One region of the Paenirhodobacter sp. CAU 1674 genome, then DNA from elsewhere that is predicted to be linked to it. Evidence: riboswitches for the same ligand, from Rfam matches in the RefSeq annotation. Region 1 holds a riboswitch; the other holds the start of a gene.
What was found. Region 1 has a riboswitch for thiamine pyrophosphate ahead of thiD (bifunctional hydroxymethylpyrimidine kinase/phosphomethylpyrimidine kinase). Riboswitches for the same ligand answer to the same signal wherever they lie in the genome.

Region 1 (4,354 bases):
ATGTCGAATTCGGCCACGACATGGCCCTTGCCATGCAGGCCCCCATCGCCCGAGATTTCGGTGATGCGGTCCATCATCAGCATCGGCGGCGCCGGCAACTGGGCATTGCCCGGCCCGAACAGCTCGCCGCGTGCGCATTTCAAAAGATCGTCCCGGTCGAAGCTCGTCGGAAAGCCCGTCATCGGCCTGTGTCCCCCCCAGTGGTCTGTCCTCCCCCTCTAACACCCGCACCCGCGCGCGTGCAAGGCCCGCAGCCCCCTGCGACCCCGCGAAACACCCGACGCCGCCTTTCAAGGCTCTGATCCGGGAAAGCCATTGAAATAAGGCACTGGCCGCGCATATAATGTCACAGGGAGACGCAAAGCGATGACTGAACTTGAGATGGAACGTGGCCAGAAATGGCTCGCCGATGGGGGTTTGCGCCCGACGCGCCAACGCCTTTCTTTGGCATCCCTTCTGATCGGCGACGGCATGAACCGCCATGTGACGGCCGAGGGGCTTTATGCCGCGGCGCATGACGCGGGCGAACGCGTGTCGCTGGCCACCGTATACAACACGCTGCGCGCGTTCTGCGATGCCGGCCTGATGCACGAAATCACCGTCGACGCGACGCGATCCTATTTCGACACCCGGATGGACGATCACCCGCATTTCTTCTGGGAGGGCGAGAACCGGATTTCCGACGCCCCCGCCGAGGAACTGGAACTGGCCCGAATTCCCAAGGCGCCCCCCGGCGCCGAGGTGACCCGCGTCGACGTGGTGATCCGCGTCCGCAAGGTCTGATCGGCGCGGGCTTCCCGCCCAAATCATTCCTGCGAAATCGCACATGTCTGGCCGGGCCCCAGCCCGGCCTTTGCATATCCACCCCACCGCGCCGTGGCCCGATCGCCGCAATTCGATCACGGCGGCGTGTGGGGCAAGAGCAACAGCGCGCGCAGAAATTCCCGCCCCCCTGCACTTCCCCTCGGAAAACGCCGTTTTTCCGGCTAGAGTGGGATCAAATTTGTTACAAGAAAGAGATCCACCATGAACACGAAGCACTTTCTCTTCGCTCTCGCAGCGCTCGGCGTCCCGGCCATGGCTTCGGCACAATCTCTGCCCGAAGGCGTCACCGGCAAGGGCTATATCGAATACGAATACCTGACCTCGGATGGCGAAGACGCGTCGGGCATCATCGGCGACTTCGACATCAGCGTTGCCCCGGGTGCAAGCGGCTTTGGCTTCGATTTCGGCCTGTTCGGCCTTGATTTCGAAGACACCTCGGAAGCCGCGCTCTATGGCGCGCTGACCTACACCACCGGCAACCACAAGTTCAGCTTCGGTGTTCCGCGCTCGGCCCTCAAGGACCATACCCGCGTTCCCGACATCGGCGGTTCGCGGTTCTTCTCGCTCGAAGCGGGCATCCTGACCGACGGTCTGGTGGACGTTGCCTACCTGCAGTCGGACGAAACCCCGATCGGCCTGCGCTATGATGGCGATTTCGGCGCCGTGAAGGCCAGCGCCTCCTATCACCGCTTCTCGGACGAAGAGGACGTGGACGTCTTCGGCTTTGGCGCGACCTATACCCAAGGCATGTGGTTCGCTTCGGGCAGCGTGGAGCATTTTGACGGCGAGTCGGCTAACGGCACGCTGGTGCACGCCGAAGGCGGCGTCGAGACCGATCTCTATTCGGTCGGCCTTGGGCTCAGCAATGGCGACGATTCCTATTTCGATGACACCGCCGTCATGCTGTGGGGTTCCTACAAGGTCATGCCGCAGCTTGAAGTCACCGCGACCGTTCTGGACGTCGCTTCGACCACGCTTTACGGCGTCAGCGCCGATTACAATTTCTGGAGCGGCGCCTATGCGCAGCTGGGCTATTTCGATGGCGACAACGTCGACGATGGGGTGTGGGACATCTCGCTCGGCTGGAAGTTCTGAGCCCTTCGAAACTGACGCGACAGGCCGCCTTCGGGCGGCCTTTTGCATTCCGGCGCCCCGTTCTTGCCCCCTTGCCGATCCCCCCGCCGGCCCCTAAGGTAGCCGCACTTACTCGTTGGGGTGCCCCGGGCGACCGGGGCTGAGAGGCGGCAGCCAACCCATCGAACCTGATCCGGTTAATACCGGCGGAGGGAACGGGTAGCGCAGTGAAGCATGGCAGCCTTCTGCCGTGCCCAAGCCCCCGAATCCGTCTGTCGGTCGATATGGGGGCGACGTGACAGCAATTGCATTGACCATCGCGGGGTCTGACAGCGGCGGTGGCGCCGGGATTCAGGCAGATCTCAAGACATTTTCCGCGCAGGGCAGCTATGGCGCCAGCGTCCTGACCGCGATCACCGCGCAGAACACCCGCGCCGTCACCGCCGTTCTAGCCCTGCCGCCCGCCATCGTGCGCGCCCAGATCGAGGCGGTATTCGACGATCTGGCGGTGGACGCGGTCAAGATCGGGATGCAGGGCGATCCGCAAGTGATCCGCGTGGTGGCCGAAGGGCTGGGCGGGCGCGATCTGCCGGTGGTCCTTGATCCGGTGATGGTGGCGAAATCGGGCGACCGGCTGCTGGCGGCCGAGGCGATTGCCGCGCTGCGGGACGAATTGCTGCCGCTGGCAACCGTGCTGACCCCCAACATCCCCGAGGCGGCCGAACTGCTGGATCAGCCCGCCGCCACCGACATCGCCAGCCGCGAAGTGCAGGGCCAGTTGCTGCGCGCTCTGGGGCCAAGTTGGGTGCTGATGAAGGGCGGCCATGCGCCGGGGACTACCTGCACCGATCTGTTGCTGGGCCCTGCGCGGCTGGATCTGACCGCGCCGCGCCGCGCCACCCGCAACACGCATGGCACGGGGTGCACGCTGTCGGCCGCGATCGCCGCCGGGCTGGCGCAGGGCCAAAGCGTGCCCGAGGCCGTGACCCGCGCGCATCGCTACCTGCAAGGCGCCATTGCCGCCGCCGACCGCCTGCAGGTCGGGTCCGGCCACGGGCCCGTGCATCATTTCCATCAGTTTTGGGGGGACACGGCATGAAACCCTTCCGCATTCTGGGCGCGGGCGTCATGGGCCTGGCCATCGCGACCGAACTGGCCACACGCGGCCACCCCGTCGAACTGGTCGACCCCGAACCCACGCCCGGCCCGCATGGCTGTTCCTGGTGGGCGGGCGGCATGCTCGCCCCCTATTGCGAACGCGAATCCGCCGAAGAACCGGTCGAGCGGCTGGGCCTTGGCGCAATCGACTGGTGGGATCGCCACACCGGCACGGTCCGGCGCAATGGCACGCTGGTACTGGCACTCGCGCGCGATCAGGGCGAACTGGCCCGCTTCGCCCGCCGCAGCCGGGGCCACCGGCCGCTGGATGCCGCGGGCATCGCCGCGTTGGAGCCGGACCTGGCCGGCCGTTTCAGTGCCGGGCTGTTTTTCGAGGACGAGGCGCACCTGTCCCCCCGCGCCGCCCTGACCGCCCTGCGCGACGGGTTGCGGGCCCGGGATGTGGCCTTCCACCGCGCGCCCCCGTCCCCGGCCCCCGCCGTGCAGATCGACGCGCGCGGCCTTGCGGCCCGCGATGCGCTGACCGACCTGCGCGGCGTGCGCGGCGAAATGCTGGTGCTGCGCTGCCCCGATGTCACGCTCTCGCGTCCTGTGCGGCTGCTGCATCCGCGCATCCCGCTGTATATCGTGCCGCGCGGCGACGGCATCTTCATGCTGGGCGCCACGATGATCGAAAGCGACCGGCGCGGCATTGTCACGGCACGCTCGGTGCTGGAATTGCTGTCGGCCGCCTATGCGCTGCACCCGGCTTTTGGCGAGGCCGAGGTGCTGGAAACCGGCGCCGATGCGCGCCCGGCCTTTCCCGACAACCTGCCCCGGCTGCGGCGGCGCGGCGCGACGCTGTATGCCAACGGGCTTTATCGGCACGGTTTCCTGCTGGCGCCCGCGGTGGCCGCGATGGCCGCCGATCATCTGGAAACCGGCATCACCCCTGCTTTCATGGACGAGGTCAGCGCATGAACATCACCCTCAACGGCGCGGCGCGACAGACCGCCGCCGCCACCCTTGCCGACCTGCTGACCGAGCAGGGCTTCGGCCAGAAGGTCGCCACCGCCCGCAACGGCGATTTCGTCCCCGTTCCCCTGCGCGCAACGACCCCGGTAATTGAAGGCGACCGGATCGAAGTTGTCGCCCCGATGCAGGGAGGCTGAGCGATGCCGGTATTCTACGGGGTCGAGGTGTCCAGCGCGCTGATGCTGGGCACGGCGCAATATCCGTCGCCCGCGATCATGGCGCAGGCGTTCCGCGCCTCGGGGGCGGGTATCGCCACGGTCAGCCTGCGCCGCGAACAGGGCGGCGGGCAGGCCTTCTGGGATCTGATCGCGGGTCTTGGCCC
Region 2 (4,354 bases), on a different contig from region 1:
CCGTCTTGGCGCGGAATATCGACTCGGCGAATATCAACCGCATCGAGCGCCCCCAGCTCATGCAGCAGTGCAAGGATCGTGGTCGAGCGGGAATTCGGGGCGTGGTAAAGGGTCAGCATCCTAGCCTCCTGTCTGGAACCGTCAGGGGCAGTATGGCACAGCTCCGGCTGTCAGAATATGTCAGGATAGCGTGGCCCGCGCCCCCGCCTGTTTTACCTGCTCGACGCGCCGTGCCGCCCTGCCCCGGCCCCCGGGCCGATCCCTTCTTTCTGGCCAAAATATCCCGGGGGGGTGAGGGCAAGGCCCGAGGGGGGCAGCGCCCCCCTTACCCGATTTCCCCGCGCACACCGCCGGTCTGGCCGCGGTCCAGCAACAGGTGATCCAGGATCACACAGGCCATCATCGCCTCGGCCACCGGCACCGCGCGGATGCCGACGCAGGGGTCGTGGCGGCCCTTGGTCACCACCTCGACCTCTTCACCCGCCGTGTTGATCGAGCGGCGCGGCGTCAGGATCGACGAGGTCGGTTTGACCGAGAACCGCACCACGATCGGCTGGCCGGTGGTGATCCCGCCCAGAATGCCGCCCGCGTGGTTCGACAGGTATTCCGGCCCCTCCGGGCCCATCACGATCTCGTCGGCATTCTCGATGCCGGTCAGCAGAGCCGCGCCCATCCCCTCGCCGATCTCGACGCCTTTCACGGCGTTGATCGACATCATCGCGGCCGCAAGGTCGGTATCCATCTTGGCATAGATCGGCGCGCCCAGGCCCGGCGGGCAGCCCTCGGCCACCACCTCGATCAAGGCCCCGACCGAGCTGTGCGCCTTGCGGATCGCGCCCAGGTAATCGGCCCATTCATCGACCACGGCGGCATCGGGAATGAAGAACGGGTTGCGCAGGATTTCATCGGCGTCAAAGCGCGACCGGTCGATCTGCTTCACCCCCATCTGCACCATGTAGCCGGTGATCTTCAGCCCCGGCACCAACTGGCGCAGCACCGCCTGCGCCACGCCACCCGCCGCCACCCGCGCCGCGGTTTCCCGCGCACTCGACCGCCCGCCGCCGCGATAATCGCGCAGCCCGTATTTCTGGTGATAGGTGATGTCGGCGTGACCCGGGCGGAACTGGCGGGCGATCTCGCCGTAATCCTTGCTGCGCTGGTCGGTGTTCTCGATCATCAGCTGGATCGGCGTGCCGGTGGTCTTGCCTTCGAACACGCCCGACAGGATGCGCACCTGATCGGGTTCCTGACGCTGGGTGGTCATGCTGGACTGGCCCGGACGGCGCCGGTCGAGGAACTGCTGGATGAAGGCCTCATCCAGCGCGATGCCGGGCGGGCAGCCATCGACCGTGGCCCCCAGCGCAGGCCCGTGGCTTTCGCCCCAGGTGGTGACGCGGAACATGTGACCGAAGCTGTTATAGGACATCGACGCCTCCCTTTGGGCTGCTCTAGCAAGCGTGGGGCCGCAATTCAATCCGCTGCGGGCGCGTCTGGCGCCCCGCCCCGGGGCTCAGCCGCGAATGATCTTGCCCAGCATGTCGGTGCGCCACACGAACTGATGCGCCAGCGCCAGGCAAACATGCACCGCGATCAGCAGGCAGAACAGCGGCCGCAGGATTTCGGCATGCAGCAGTCGCGCCGTCGGATCGTCGAGATAATAGCTCAGCAGCCCGCTCAGCGGCATCGCGAAGAACAGCGCGTAGAATACCCATTGCCCCAGCCGCGCCAGCACGCGAAAGACCCGCGGCGCGCCCAGCGGCTCGGGCGGCACACCCCGGGTCAGTCGCAGCAGCAGCCGCAGCACCGCCAGCGCCATCACCGTGCAGCCGATCACGATATGCTGGGCTTCGCTGGGGAAGACCCCCAGTGCCAGCCCGCGCCCGCCCATCGCCTGCGGAAGCGCCAGATTGATGGCGATCAGCGCCACCATGCCCCAGTGCAGGGCCCGTTGCAGCCGGGAGAACGTATCGGGAAGCGGGCGCATGGGACATCCTCATTGCCGCCGACACCGGGCGGCCTGTTGCGGTTTGTCCAGCCAGTTTCAGTGTTGCGCCCGAGGGGGCGAAAGGCAAGGTGCAAATCCGAGTATTTTTGTCGCAGAGCCGCAGCCCCGACGCGCGCATGCCCCTTGCACCTTTCCCGTGCTACGTTATCTTGCGTCTCACCTCGGGGTGCTCTGGCGACAGGGCTGAGATGCATGATGCGAACCCGTTGAACCTGAACCGGTTAAGACCGGCGGAGGGAAGGTATCCGGCACGTTCCGGCCTGTCTCCGCCCGTCAGCCTTGGAGACGAGAATGAAGAAAACTCTGATGCTTGCGGGTCTTTTTGTGGCAACCGCTGCGGTGGCCGATGAAAAGCCCGTGCTCACAGTCTATGCGCCCGATTACTTCACCTCTGAATGGGGGCCGGGGCCGGCCATCGAGAAGGGCTTCGAAGAGGTCTGTGCCTGCGACCTGAAATTCGTGGCGGGCGATGTGCTGCCGCGCATCCTGCTGGAAGGCGACAAGACCGAGGCCGATGTGGTGATCGGGCTCAATACCGATGTGACCGCGCGGGCGCGCGCCACCGGGCTGTTTGCACCGCACGGGCAGGACACCGGCGCCCTGACGCTGCCGATCGCCTGGACAGACGACACCTTCCTGCCCTTCAACTGGAGCGAGACCGCCTTCGTCTATGACCGCACGAAGCTGGCCAACCCGCCGCAATCGTTTCAGGAATTGCTCGATGCCCCCGACAGCCTGAAAATCGCCATTCAGGACCCGCGCAGTTCGATTTCGGGGCTGGCGCTGCTGCTGTGGGTCAAGGGCGTTTATGGCGACAAGGCCCCCGAGGCCTGGGCGAAACTGGCGCCCAAGGTGCTGACCGTCACGCCGGGCTGGTCGGAAAGCTATGGGCTGTTCACCGATGGCGAGGTCGACATGGTGCTCAGCTACACCACCTCGCCCGCCTATCACCTGATCGCGGAAGATGACGACACCAAGGTCGCCGCGATCTTCCCCGAGGGGCATTATTTCCTGACCGAGGTCGCGGCCCAGCTGAAAGGCACCGACCAGCCCGAGCTGGCGCAGAAATTCATGGATTACATCCTGTCCGACGCGTTCCAGGGCATGATCGCCACCGCGAACTGGTCCTACCCGGCCATCATCAAACCCGGTTTCCTGCCCGAGAAATTCGCGGCCCTGCCGCGCCCGGACAAGACCATCTTCTTTGACGAGACCGAGGCCGAGGCCCTGCGTCAGCCCGCGCTGGACGAATGGCTCGCCGCCTTCGCGAAATAAGCCTGCCCGCGCTGGCCGCCGCCCTGGTGGCGGGGCTGGTGCTGGTGCCCCTCGGTGCGGTGGTGATCCGCGCCGGGGGGTTTTCGGCGCTGCGCGGCGCCGATCTGGCGGCGCTGCGTTTCACCCTGTGGCAAGCGGCGCTGTCGGCGGCGCTGTCGTGCCTGCTGGCAATGCCGGTCGCGCGCGCGCTGAACCGGCGTCGCTTTGCCGGGCGTTCGGTGCTGATCTCGCTGATGGGGGCGCCCTTCATCCTGCCCACCATCGTGGCCGTGATCGGGCTGATCGCGATCTTCGGGCGGCGCGGTGCGCTGAACGCGGGGCTCGAGGCCCTAGGCCTGCCCACACTCACGATCTATGGCGCGCATGGGGTGATCCTGGCGCATGTGTTCTTCAACCTGCCGCTGGCGACACGGATGATCCTGCACGGCTGGCAGGCGATCCCGGCGGAACGGATGCGGCTGGCCGCAAGCCTTGGCTTCGGCCCGGCGCAGGTGCAGCGTCACCTTGAATGGCCGATGCTGCGCAGCGTGCTGCCCGGCACGTTTCTGGCGATCTTTCTGGTCTGCCTGACCTCTTTCGCGGTGGCGCTGACGCTGGGCGGCGGGCCACGGGCCACCACGGTCGAACTGGCAATCTATCAGGCCTTCCGCTTCGATTTCGATCTGGGCCGCGCGGCCAGCCTGGCGCTGGTGCAGGTGTTTGTCTGCCTTGCAGCCCTGGCCGTTGCCAGCCGCCTGACCGCACCGCCCGCCTTCGGCGCAGGGCTGGACCGCGCGCCGATGCGCTTTGGCGGCGGCAGGGCCCTGCTGGTGCAGGATCTGCTGGCCATCGCGGGCGCCGCGGCGTTTTTGCTGACCCCGATCGGCGCGATCGTGGCGCGCGGGCTGCCCGCGCTGCCGGACCTGAGCCCCGCAATCTGGCGCGCCTGTGCAACCTCGCTGGGGCTGGCCGCCGCCTCGACTTTGCTGACGCTTGCCCTCGCCCTGCCGCTGTCGCTGGCCGCGCCCCGCCACCGCTGGGCCGAAGGCGCCGCGATGCTGCCGATGGTGGCCTCTTCGCTGGTGCTGGGCACCG

Region 2: another riboswitch for thiamine pyrophosphate. It lies ahead of thiB (thiamine ABC transporter substrate binding subunit); the one in region 1 lies ahead of thiD (bifunctional hydroxymethylpyrimidine kinase/phosphomethylpyrimidine kinase).

Annotation. Positions count from the first base shown of each region.
Region 1 is NZ_JARHUH010000005.1:145,188-149,541, reverse strand. Features, by position in the region: gene fabA (bifunctional 3-hydroxydecanoyl-ACP dehydratase/trans-2-decenoyl-ACP isomerase) at 1-182, opposite strand, end outside; gene irrA (iron response transcriptional regulator IrrA) at 367-783, shown strand; gene P2G62_RS08930 (hypothetical protein) at 1,027-1,920, shown strand; TPP riboswitch at 2,027-2,131, shown strand; gene thiD (bifunctional hydroxymethylpyrimidine kinase/phosphomethylpyrimidine kinase) at 2,195-2,998, shown strand; gene P2G62_RS08920 (FAD-dependent oxidoreductase) at 2,995-3,978, shown strand; gene thiS (sulfur carrier protein ThiS) at 3,975-4,169, shown strand; gene P2G62_RS08910 (thiazole synthase) at 4,173-4,354, shown strand, end outside.
Region 2 is NZ_JARHUH010000004.1:221,409-225,762, forward strand. Features, by position in the region: gene P2G62_RS07750 (glutathione S-transferase family protein) at 1-119, opposite strand, end outside; gene aroC (chorismate synthase) at 326-1,426, opposite strand; gene P2G62_RS07760 (cytochrome b/b6 domain-containing protein) at 1,511-1,984, opposite strand; TPP riboswitch at 2,158-2,261, shown strand; gene thiB (thiamine ABC transporter substrate binding subunit) at 2,297-3,280, shown strand; gene P2G62_RS07770 (ABC transporter permease subunit) at 3,256-4,354, shown strand, end outside.